One region of the Vibrio sp. BS-M-Sm-2 genome, then DNA from elsewhere that is predicted to be linked to it. Evidence: predicted binding sites of a transcription regulator. Region 1 holds the regulator's gene; each other region holds the start of a gene.

The links. The regulator PurR, encoded in region 1, represses purine synthesis genes. The targets are predictions, from matches to a motif close to TNANGNAAACGTTTNCNTNA.
Region 2: a site for PurR is predicted at 2,344-2,363, ahead of purT (formate-dependent phosphoribosylglycinamide formyltransferase). Genes of this name have one in related genera too.
Region 3: a site for PurR is predicted at 2,488-2,507, ahead of glyA (serine hydroxymethyltransferase). Genes of this name have one in related genera too.

What each region holds. Positions count from the first base shown of each region.
Region 1 is NZ_CP167894.1:3,107,250-3,111,455, forward strand. It holds gene AB8613_RS14275 (TVP38/TMEM64 family protein) at 1-598, opposite strand, end outside; gene AB8613_RS14280 (TfoX/Sxy family DNA transformation protein) at 732-1,322, opposite strand; cyclic di-GMP riboswitch class I at 1,450-1,535, opposite strand; gene purR (HTH-type transcriptional repressor PurR) at 1,706-2,710, opposite strand; gene torD (molecular chaperone TorD) at 3,027-3,674, opposite strand; gene torR (two-component system response regulator TorR) at 3,931-4,206, shown strand, end outside.
Region 2 is NZ_CP167894.1:377,185-381,390, forward strand. It holds gene AB8613_RS01650 (CidA/LrgA family protein) at 1-336, shown strand, start outside; gene AB8613_RS01655 (LrgB family protein) at 339-1,016, shown strand; gene cdd (cytidine deaminase) at 1,374-2,261, shown strand; gene purT (formate-dependent phosphoribosylglycinamide formyltransferase) at 2,429-3,604, shown strand; gene AB8613_RS01670 (thiopurine S-methyltransferase) at 3,721-4,206, opposite strand, start outside.
Region 3 is NZ_CP167894.1:2,683,791-2,687,996, reverse strand. It holds gene AB8613_RS12385 (YaeP family protein) at 1-179, shown strand, start outside; gene AB8613_RS12380 (DUF4250 domain-containing protein) at 181-372, shown strand; gene AB8613_RS12375 (hypothetical protein) at 617-943, shown strand; gene glyA (serine hydroxymethyltransferase) at 1,182-2,432, opposite strand; gene AB8613_RS12365 (YitT family protein) at 2,780-3,382, shown strand; gene AB8613_RS12360 (winged helix-turn-helix domain-containing protein) at 3,465-4,206, shown strand, end outside.

The sequences.
Region 1 (4,206 bases):
ATAGTACTGAAGGCGACACGATGCCCGAAAGTGAATCAATTTCTGCGAGTTGAGTACCTGCATTCAAGAAAACAGCAGTACCCGGCAACATCCCGATTTGACTCGTAATGTAGTAACGACTCACCGACATAGGAGTTAGACCCATCAACAGGTTGATAAGGAAGAATGGGAATACAGGAATTAGACGCAGAGAAAACAAGTAAAATGCGCCGTCTTTTTCAACGCCCTTGTTAATTGTCGCTAACTTGTCACCAAACTTGGTTTGAATCCAGTCACGTAACAGATAGCGGCTACTTAGAAAAGCGAGGGTAGCACCAATTGCACTTGCGAAAGATACCAGCAGTAAACTATTCCAGAAGCCAAATAGAGCAGCTCCAAGCAGGGTAACAACAGCGGCGCCAGGAATTGAGAAAGCAGTGATCATTACATACGCAACAAAATAGATAGCGGCGGCGGCAATAAAGTTGCTGTCAATGTAGTCATTTAAAACGGCTTGTTGGGCCTTGGCATTTTCAAGCGTGAGGTATTGGCCAAAATTGACGCCTAACAAGACGATGATTACTACCAATATAATACCCAATATCATTTTCTTACTCATTGATACTTCCTCTAAATTTTCAATGCATACCGATAGTATAGATAGACAGGCAAAGCTTAGATTAACTTTCAGTAGATATAAAAAAAGCCGCAAAAATGCGGCTTAGTTATGTAGATAGTTTGCACTGACAATGCTAATTGACGCGATTGATAAGCTCTTCACGACGCTGCTGCGGTATAACTGACCAATGTGTACCATTGATCGCACCTTCTAGCGCCCAAAGTAGTTCAATACTGACAGAAGACGCATGCGATTCCTTGATGGCGTTAAATGCGTTTACAGAGCCTGATTCATATAAACGTTCTACGGAATCGATCCCTGCTTTTTTCAACATGCGTTCAGTAGCGAGTCGAAGGTTAGGCAGATCTTTGAGTCGAGTAGGCTTAGCAGAAGACTGCTCGGCTTTTTCTTCTTTAGCAAAACCTAGAGACGTGGTTGCAAGCTGCAAGATTTTTTCTTGGTCTTGCCACAGGCCTTCAGGTAAAGCGAAATATTTAGTAACGACAGGGAAACCACGTTTTTTGTAGACGTACGGTTGAAACCCTTGTTGTTCGAATTGTTTTGTTGTGCATTTTTCTGCTCGTATGTGCAGCTGGTCATTTACAACCAGAGCAAACATAGTGTCATCAGCAAAAAGACCGAAGCCACCAAACATTGAGCGTGATTTTATTTTTCCTAGGGGCTCAAATAACTTCATTGAGTCCTTTAGTATCGGTTTATCCATGTTATTTATCTCGGTGTATTTGAACTACGCCACCAAATAAGCAGGTCCGAGAGATTAGCAAAATGTTGCAATTAAATTGTCAATAAGCCGTAAATTACTAAATTATTAGTACTTACTGCATTTTGCCATCGGTAACCCCGCTACCATACCAACGAGTGGTTTAGGCCGGAAGCTTTGCGTCTCACTTTTTCAAGTGGTTTGCCCTGTGCGTGACTGATTGAATAGAATAAAGTTTTTGTTGAATGAGGCTCACAGTTGATATTTCAAAATGTGATGTTGCTTCAATTAATGATCTTTCCTTTGTGCATATGAGTTCATTATAGCTGTTGATAAAAAAAGCGCACCTAAAGGTGCGCTTGATGCAATTAAACTCGAGTTGTCAATTAATTTAACGTTTTAACTGTACTTCGCTCAACAATTTCAGGGTGCATTTCGAAGACGCGTTTTTCATGATCTTTATCTTTTATGCGCTCTAACAGAATTTCGAATGCATTCTTACCAACACGACGCTTAGGTTGGTGAACCGTAGTTAACGGTGGAGAGAAGTATTCAGCCAGTTCGATGTTGTCGTAACCAATCACGGAAATATCTTCAGGAATGCGAATTCCTTTCTCTTGCAGGCGGCTCATTAGGCCTAGTGCCATTGTGTCATTAAAACAGAATACTGCGGTTGGACGATCTTCCATCTCTACGATTTGCTCTGCAGCAAGAACAGCCGTATCACACTCGAAGTTACCTTCAATGATCATATCATCATCGGCAGTAATCTTTGCTTCATTGAGTGCACGCTTGTAACCAGCGATACGCTCAACACATGCTGCTTTGTCTAAGTGGCCACTTAAACAAGCAATCTTAGAGTGACCGCGTTCAATGAGGTATTTGGTTGCTAGATAGCCACCTTCTTCAGAGTTATCGATGATCTTATCAGCTTGAGAACTCTCTGGACCCCAGTCCATTATTACTTTAGGGATGTCAGCGTGACGGTCTAACATCTCTCTAAGTTCTTCAGTTAGGTCAGAACACATCACTAAGATGCCATCTACACGTTTCTCAGCAAGCATTCGAATGTAATCACGTTGCTTCTCATAGATACCGCCCGTATTACACAGGATCAAAGTGTAACCTTGACGGTAACAGTAGCTCTCAACACCATCGATAACTTCAGAGAAGAATAGGTTAGTTGATTGAGTAACTAGCATGCCGATAGTGCGTGTTGTATTGCACTTCAAACTACGAGCAACTGCACTTGGCGCATAGTTAAGTTCATCTACTGCTTTGTTTACTTTTTCTTGAGTCGCTTCAGCAACAAAGCGAGTTTTGTTGATTACGTGAGAAACGGTTGTTGTTGATACGCCGGCTAAGCGAGCGACATCTTTGATAGTGGCCATGGTTTTATCCTATTAGAAGCTACTTTCCCAAAGTACGGAATGAAGTAGCCGTTAAGCTACCTAACTAAGAGCTTAAATTTGTAGGGCTCTTTGGGTACTAAAGTGCTAAAAAACAAAAAACCGCTATTGAGCGGCTTGTCTTAACACCGAAATGCTCTGAACTTTAATAAGCATAGCATTTCGTGAATGTTTCATATTTTATCGTTTGCGGTCACAATTTTAGACTGACTAGAAATTACTCGCAATAAAATTCACCCAGAAATCCGGGTGAATTGTCACATTCTGCTGAATTTGTTTACCAAATCATCCAATAAACTTATTCACCAGCGAGGTATTGAGTGTCTAATGTGCAGAATGCCAGTAGCAGAGCTGAGACTGAAGCGTAGAAACCGAATTCGTCAACGTCATGACATTTTACGTTGAACCTTGGCACCCAAGTAAGCAGTTGTTGTTCGATAAACTGCTGTTGAACGGCGAACGATTTTTCGAGTTCTTCTTCAAGATCCGTTTCATTAGAACGGATGATCAAGTTACCAAGAAAATCGAGTTCGATAGCGATGTGGTCTGCTGGCTCTTTTAAGTCTTGGTTCACGACTAAGTTGTGCTTGGCCATGATCTCTTCCATATCTCTTGCAGGCTTATCATTTAAAAGGCCAGTTTCGCCGATATACATGGAAGCGTAAGGAAGAGCGCCGTGTTTGTCTGTCTTTAAGAAAAGATCGCAAAAGTCTGCAGACAGTTCTAGTTGGGCATCTTCACGTGTTTGGAGACGGTTCAGTGCATCGACTAAGCGATCAATCGCAGGCTTTAGTGTTTCATTTTCGCCTAAACCAGTTAGGAAAGAACGAATCTCAACAGAGTGGTAGTGATCGAGTTCTTCTTGGGTGAGCTCTTTGGCGAATAAGCTTGATAGCCACCAGTATATTTCGGCTCTTTGCTCGTTGAATGCTTTCGTTTCTTTCATTTGATTAATCCTAATATCGTCTTTCGTAATACCTAGGGTACGAAGGCTGAATAACAAGGTTATTTGCGAAACGCAAAGTTACTCGTTAGTAGTAATGCCTATATTGAATTGCGATGGAAGATAAATAGCAAGGTTTAAGATTGTCTTGTATCAAAAAAAATCCATGTTTCTGGCTTTTATCTCGTGTACTACTAGAATTGTTACGAGTTATGAATAGAATAGTCACTGAAACTATTAAATAAGAAAAGTGGTGTAGATGAGCTATCACGTATTAGTCGTAGAAGATGATGTGGTAACCCGCAGTAAACTGGTTGGATACTTCCAGAACGAAGGTTACACAGTTAGCGAAGCCGAAAGCGGCGCTCAAATGAGAGGCGTGTTAGAAGAAAACAACGTTGACCTCATTATGCTGGACATCAACTTACCAGGCGAAGATGGATTGATGCTAACTCGCGAATTACGCAGTCAATCAGACATTGGAATTATTTTAGTTACTGGACGCACGGATAGCATCGACAAAATTGTAGGCCTT
Region 2 (4,206 bases), 830 kb from region 1:
ATCTCCTTCACCTTAATCATAGGTGCTCTTACAGCAGGTAATGCGTTACAGCACTTTTTGGATACCTCAATCCCAGGCAGTATTTTTGGCATGTTGATTCTGTTTGCCGCCATGGTGATTGGTATTGTTCCTTCGCACTGGGTACAGCCCGGTGCAAGCTTGATTATCCGCCTAATGATCTTACTATTTGTTCCGATCAGTGTCGGGTTGATGGATCACTTCGACATGCTCATCGCGAACGCATTGCCAATTATGGCGAGCGCCGTTGGTGGCACATTACTGGTGTTGGTGTCCTTATCATGGTTCTTAGACCGCTTGCTTTCGAGAGGTAATTGATCATGTGGATTCTACTCACCATCGTGGTATTCCTGTTTGCTCGCTGGGTAAGCCAAAAAGTAAACTCGCCGCTGTGTAACCCGCTGCTTATCAGCATTGGTATAATCATTCCGATTCTCACGTTCTTCAAAGTACCGTTTGAGACTTACTATGCTGATAACACCTGGATTACCTACATGCTTCAGCCTGCGGTTGTTGCACTTGCCTACCCGCTTTATGAACAGCTACCTCAAATCAGAGCCAACTGGCGCATCATTACCTTTGCTTGCACGCTAGGCAGTGTAATGTCGATGACAACAACGGCATTAATCGCAGTGGCTTTTAAAGCGGACTTAACTTTGATCGCGAGTTTGTTAGGCAAATCAGTCACCACGCCAATTGCGATGGAAGTATCAAGCCATTTAGGTGGTGAAGCAGCGATTGCGGCAATACTGGTATTGATTGTTGGTCTGTTTGGGGCAATTTTTGCTTATCCAATCTACAATCTCATTGGCATTAAGAGCCCTATCGCGCGTGGTTTAACCATGGGTACCGTGTCTCACGCTTTAGGTACTGCGACCTGTGCTGAAAAGAATCAGGAAGATGCTGCATTCAGTTCGTTGGCATTGGTTCTTTGTGGGGTTATCACCTCAATCATTGCACCGAGTATATTTTCGCTCGTGGTTTGGTTCTATTCTTAACCACTTTGATTGCAGTTTATACGTGCTCTAATAGATGAGTTGGTAAATAGCTAAACTCACTGGTTCGCGACTTTTAAGCGTTACAGATATCAATAAGCCCAAGCATAACCTGATTATTTCAGTGATAGCTTGGGCTTTTTTCTCTCATTTATTCATCAATACGTGACAAACCAAACTCAATTTCAAGCAATAAGTGCGATATCAATGGTAGTTTTTACTCTTGCAATCGATTTCATCTGTGACCTCACTCTAATTATGCAAACCAATGTAACAACAACAACGCAGTAGTGATCAAAGTCACAGAAAATTCCTGAGCATTGCATAGAATTAAAGCCTAAGGTCAATTAAGGATTCAACATGAACAGTCGTATTACCCTGGCGCTGGAAAGTGCTCCAACAGCAATCAAAGCACTTTTGAGTGACATCGTATTAGCAGACAACTTTGACGCGACATTGTCTCCAGAACAATTTGCTAGCTTACTGCAAGCAAGTGGTTTAGCGGATGACGAGCTACGTATTGCGCTACTTCCTTTTGCCGCAGCCTATTCTTACGCTCCGCTATCTGACTTTTATGTTGGTGCAATCGTGCGTGGTTTGTCTGGCACTCTGTATTTTGGTGCAAACCTTGAAATCGCTGGTGCTCAACTTGGCCAAACAGTACACGCCGAGCAATCTGCAATCAGCCACGCTTGGATGAAAGGCGAACAAGGTATCTCTGATATCACAATCAATTTCAGCCCTTGTGGTCACTGTCGTCAATTCATGAACGAACTGACCACAGCGAAAGAGCTTAAGGTTCAGCTTCCACAACGTGATGAAATGTCTCTGCAAGAATACCTGCCAGACTCATTCGGCCCTGCTGATTTAGGTGTGACAACTGGCCTAATGACGAAGCTTGATCATAAATACACGACCGAAGAAACAACGCCTATTGTTGTGGAAGCGCTAGCAGCACTAAACCGCAGCCATGCTCCTTACACCAAAAACCTAAGTGGTGTTTCACTACAACTGACGTCAGGTGAGATCTTCACGGGTGCTTATGCAGAAAATGCCGCGTTTAACCCGAGCCTACCCCCTCTGCAAGTGGCGTTGATTCAACTTAAACTGGCTGGCTTCGATTTTGAACAAATTGAAAGTGCTGCTTTGGTTGAAATCGCAGAAGGTAGCATCAGCCACCTTGCGGATACGCAATCTACATTAGAAGCGATTAATCCAGACATTCCAGTGACTTACTTAGCAATCTAAGCACATCTAATTAACAAAAATTTAAATAAGCAGCCCCATTTAACGGGGCTGCTTTTTTTATCCTTGCAATTAACGAAACAGCTCGCGCAAACGTTTGCTTTTATCGTTAAAATAAGTATGATCTCCCCGTTTTCAATCAATCGTTCAAAAGATCGGAAGGAATTTCTATGTTTGGTACTGCTACTCGTGAAAATGCTACTCGTGTACTTCTATTAGGTTCAGGTGAACTCGGCAAAGAAGTTGCTATCGAGTGCCAACGTTTAGGTTTGGAAGTTATTGCTTGTGACCGTTATGCAGACGCACCAGCGATGCAAGTTGCGCATCGTAGCCATGTATTAGACATGTTAGACGGCGATGCACTTCAAGCCATCATTGAACTAGAAAAGCCAGATTATGTGGTTCCTGAAATTGAAGCTATTGCCACCAGCAAATTGGTAGAGCTAGAAGCGCAAGGCTTGAATGTCGTTCCAACAGCTAACGCAACTAAGCTAACGATGAACCGAGAAGGTATCCGTCGCCTAGCCGCAGAAGAGCTAAAACTGAGCACTTCTCCTTACCGCTTTGCAGACACCTTTGAAGACTTCGCTGCCGCGGTTGAATTTGTCGGCATGCCTTGTGTTGTTAAACCAGTAATGAGTTCTTCAGGCAAAGGCCAGAGCGTTATCAAAACCGAAGAAGACATCCAAAAGTCGTGGGACTATGCACAAGAAGGCGGTCGCACTGGCGCTGGGCGTGTAATCGTTGAAGGCTTCATCGACTTTGATTACGAGATCACTCTTCTCACTGTTCGTGCAGTCGACGGTGTTCATTTCTGTGCACCTATCGGCCACCGCCAAGAAGACGGAGACTACCGCGAATCATGGCAGCCTCAGGTTATGTCAGACAACGCGCTTAAAGCCGCACAATACACGGCTGAACAAGTGGTTAATGCTCTAGGTGGTCATGGTATCTTTGGTGTTGAGTTGTTTGTTAAAGGCGACCATGTGATCTTCAACGAAGTATCCCCTCGCCCACACGATACTGGTTTAGTGACATTGATGTCTCAAGACTCATCGGAATTCGCACTGCACGTACGTGCCTTTACTGGTATGCCGATCAAATCAATCACGCAATACGGCCCTTGTGCATCAGCGGTTATTCTAGGCCAAGGCACTTCAACTAACATTCGTTTTGAAGGTCTTACAGAGGCGCTAGACGCACCACAAACGCAAATTCGCTTGTTTGGTAAGCCTGATATCGATGGTCGCCGCCGCCTAGGTGTGGCGCTTACTCGTCGCAACAGCACTGAGACAGCGATTGAAGATGCAATTGAGAGCGCGTCAAAAGTAAAAGTGATTTACTAACCTGCCATTCAATTCTGAACAATCACGAGTTCAAATCTGAACAATAAAAAAAGACGGGCTATCGAGCCCGTCTTTTTTATTGGTGTTATCTGTTGGCTTAACTAAGCAGACTGAACTTAAGCGTCTGACTCAATCAAATACACTTCTTCACAGAAGCGAGACAAACCTTTCTTAACAATCTTCGGATGTTCATCGTCCGCAATATCTTGATTCAACAATGTGATTTTGTACCCAGAGAACAACTGATCGATCTCTAGTTTAGGTACGCTAAACGGAGGCCCTGCCATCTCACTTTGGTCATAATCCAGAGTGACCAGAAGGATCTTTCCACCCGGTTTCAGCAGTTGTTTTAAACGCTCTACGTACTGCACTCGCATCTCTTCAGGCAGTGCGACCAAAGACGCGCGATCATAAATGGTATCAACAGGCTGGATAGGTGCAGTGAAGTAATCGCCTGTATAGATGTTCAGTTCATCAAATTGATACAGCTCGTGCTGACCGCTAATTTGAGTCACAGTCGGCGTGTAAAGGTGCTCTGCAAAAAATGCGCGAACCGCAATCTGGCTTAACTCGACACCTTGAACATCTTCATGCTTTGAAGC
Region 3 (4,206 bases), 420 kb from region 1:
TGGTGCGTGAACTGTATTCTCAAATTGGCAGTGGCGACCAAGGCTATATCCCTAAAGCGATCACCTGCGCGGTAAAAACATTGAATGACCTTGCTGCAGATGAATCTCTTCCTAAAGAAGCGCGTGAGCGTGCAGCATTTGCCGCAGCTAACTTACTGATTTCAGATTTCGAGGACTAATATGAACCTCGCTAACTTTGAAAAAATGGATCCTGTGATGTTGATGAGCATCGTCAACATGAAACTGCGTGATGACTTCGGCGGTGATTTGGATCGAGTGGTCAACTTCTACGAGATCGACAAAGCAGCATTAATCGCGAAACTTGCGTCTGCTGGCTTTGAGTTCCTTCCAGAAGCCAAACAGTTTAGATAGCCATTTAGAACAAGCTTGATTTTGAGAGGCCAACCTTAGTGTTGGTCTTTTTATTTTTTGGCCGGAAGAAGGGTGCATAATAGGCCAAAGATCAATAAACCTATTATAAATTATCTGTTTGCGCCTATACTTTTATATCCTAGAGTCAACCTGCGATCCTTGAACCAAAGCGTGTTGTTGTATAGGCTACCCAGAACAGCATATAAAACTCATCACTAAGTTGGATGATATCGAAGGACTAACAATGAAAAGACTCGGACTATTAGCCGTTATCACAGCCGCACTCACCGCAGGGTGCTCTTCAAATACTCAGCAAGATAACTTTCGTGAAGCCTCTTTTGAACTGTGTAATACCGAAGTCGATATCTACTCAGTAAGCCATGATGAGCGAATTCGTATCGTCTGTTCTGATGGTTCTAAATTCGCTTTGAACAGCGAAGATACGCTAGAAGTAATGCGTGATATCAACATCGACTACTGCGATGGCGAAGGCTTAGGCAAATTCAATGAAAGCCGCAGCTACTACTCGTTCAAGTGTAAGTCAGGCACTTTACTGAGCATCAAAAAGTAAAATTAAGACCTGCAAACAACAAAGGGTTGATGTGCAAGCATCAGCCCTTTTTAGTATCAGCCTTTCTGTATTCTCAGATAACCCAACTCCATACCCACAGATACAAAAAAGGGACTCAATGAGCCCCTTTAAAAGTGTTTTTCAAAGTAGTTGTTTGAAATTCTAGGAGAGCACGCGGAGCTTACGGATGTAAGTGAGCATGCTCGACAACGAAGTTCAAATCACTACGAAGAAAAAATTAAGCGTAAACAGGTAGACGCTTACAGATATTTAGTACTTTTGCTTTTGTTGCTTCGATAACAGACTCATCACCCATGTTATCTAGGATGTCACAGATCCAACCTGCTAGCTCTTTCGCGTCTGCTTCTGAGAAACCGCGACGAGTGATAGAAGGAGAACCGATACGGATACCTGAAGTAACGAACGGGCTACGTGGATCGTTTGGTACAGAGTTCTTGTTCACTGTGATGTTCGCTGCACCTAGTGCAGCATCTGCTTCTTTACCTGTGATGTCTTTGTCGATTAGGTCAACTAGGAACAGGTGGTTCTCTGTAGAACCTGAAACGATGTTGTAACCGCGTGCAAGGAATTCAGCAACCATTGCTTTTGCGTTAGCCACTACGCGAGCTTGGTATTCTTTGAATTCTGGCTCTAGAGCTTCTTTGAACGCTACTGCTTTACCAGCGATAACGTGCATTAGAGGACCACCTTGGCCGCCTGGGAATACTGCTGAGTTTAGCTTCTTGTAAAGATCTTCGCCTTCGTTAGAAAGGATAAGACCACCACGAGGACCAGCAAGCGTCTTGTGTGTTGTCGTTGTTACAACGTGAGCGTGTGGAACTGGGTTCGGGTAAACGCCTGCAGCGATTAGACCAGCAACGTGAGCCATATCTACGAAGAAGTAAGCACCTACTTTGTCAGCAATTTCACGCATGCGCTTCCAATCACAAACTTGAGAGTAAGCTGAGAAACCACCGATGATCATCTTAGGCTTGTGCTCGATAGCTAGCGCTTCCATCTCTTCGTAATCGATTTGACCTGCTTCATCGATACCGTAAGGGATGATGTTGTAAAGCTTACCAGAGAAGTTTACTGGAGAACCGTGAGTTAGGTGACCACCGTGCGCAAGGCTCATGCCTAGAACAGTATCGCCAGCGTTCAGCAGTGCCATGTATACAGCGTTGTTTGCTTGAGAACCTGAGTGAGGTTGTACGTTTGCGTATTGAGCGCCAAACAGTTCACATGCACGTTCGATTGCTAGAGTTTCAACTTTATCTACGTACTCACAACCACCGTAGTAACGCTTGCCTGGGTAACCTTCAGCGTATTTGTTTGTAAGCTGAGAACCTTGAGCTTCCATTACACGTGGGCTTGTGTAGTTTTCTGAAGCGATAAGTTCGATGTGCTCTTCCTGACGAAGAGTTTCTTCTTGGATAGCTGCGAATAGGTCCGCATCGTAATCAGCAATGTTCATGTCACGCTTAAGCATCTGTATCTCCTGACTCAGATTGTACTGAAAGTTTCAAAAAAACCACACAACGACCGAAAGCAAACGTTTCCGTCACCGTTTTGATGTGACGCATTCTACATAATTTGATCTAGGTCATAAAGAGCTAATTGCAATTTTATCATGCAGTTTTTTCATAATCACAAATAAGATTCATCATGGTTATTAAGCTGATCCAACCAAAGATGACGCTTACTGTCAATTTTACGCTTTACACCCTGTAAAACGCAGATTACATAGGTTTACCTTAATTTTGCACCTCAAGCTACCGAAAGCTAAGGTTTTTATCTACTATGCACGCCTTTATTGGTTAGGTAATTATAAAAACGATGGAAAAACACTCACGTAAAGAAGATTGGGTAGCAATCCTCACTGGCACATTTTTAGTAGCGTTAGGCGTCTTCTTTTTACAGTCAGCGAACCTGCTTACTGGTGGCACTACTGGCTTGGCTCTGCTTTTGAGTCAATTCTTGCCTGTAACCTTTGGTATTTTGTACTTTGTTGCCAACTGTCCATTCTACTTATTGGCATGGAAACGATTCGGCCGTAGCTTTGCTATTAGCAGTGCGATTTCTGGTGCTTTAGTATCTGTGTTTGCCGACCATTTATACTTAGTTATCTCGCTAGAAGTTCATAACGAAATCTACTGTGCAGTTGCTGGCGGCTTGTTAATGGGCTTAGGTATGCTAATCCTATTTCGTCACCGCTCAAGCCTGGGTGGTTTCAACGTATTGTGTTTGTTTATCCAAGACCGCTACGGTATCTCCGTAGGCAAAACCCAAATGGGTATTGATGCCTGTATTCTGTTTGCATCGTTCTTCTTTGTATCGCCTTGGGTGATTGCCGTATCTGTATTAGGCACCGCAGTATTGAACATCGTATTGGCAATGAATCACAAACCAACTCGCTACTCGGTGAATTACGCGTCTTAATACCAATCACCTTATGAATTACTAGCTGTTTTTAATAACAAAAACAGCTAGTATTTAGGTTTTATAAACCGTCGCCTTTTCTATGCAAGATTACCTCTCTAGCGCCAAAGACCAACAAACCTCTATTTATATTGAAGGCTTGGAATTCAACACCAACACACGAGTCTTAAGCTGCGACAAGCAGGTCATCGATTTAGAACCTCGTTCTATCGAGCTATTAGAGTTACTTCTTACCAGCGTTGGTCAGCCGCTCGCTGCCGAGCACATCATTGAATCTGTATGGCAAAGTAACTTCATTTCCAAAAATGTTCTGACAAACCGAATCAGTACCTTACGTTCAGTACTTCAAAAACACCTGCCAGATAGCGACGCAACCAAAATACTGGTGACTTATCCGCGCAAGGGCTACTTCCTTAACCCTAGCTCTGTGAGCTTGGCCAATGCACAGCCCCAACCTCTTGAGGTAACCGAACAGCCTCAACCAAGTAAAAAGACATCACCGTTTAATCTTTTGTTACTGTCACTCTCTGTTGTGCTGCTGATAAGCACTGCGACTTTAGGCTATATGTTTTGGCACTCTTCAAACCAAGCCTCAGAGCTTGAACGCACACAGAGGCTAATTCCTAAGGTCGAGCTACTGCTAAACCGTATCGATGCCATTGGAGACAATGCGAGAACGTATCGCAAAGCCGTTAAAGCGCTACTACTTCAACAACAAATTGAATACGCTTATACCGACTTAGCGAATCAAGATGCACCTAGTTACTTCGTAGACCCAATAGACAGTACGCCCTTCTTTCCGGGTGCCAAAAACATGCGCACCA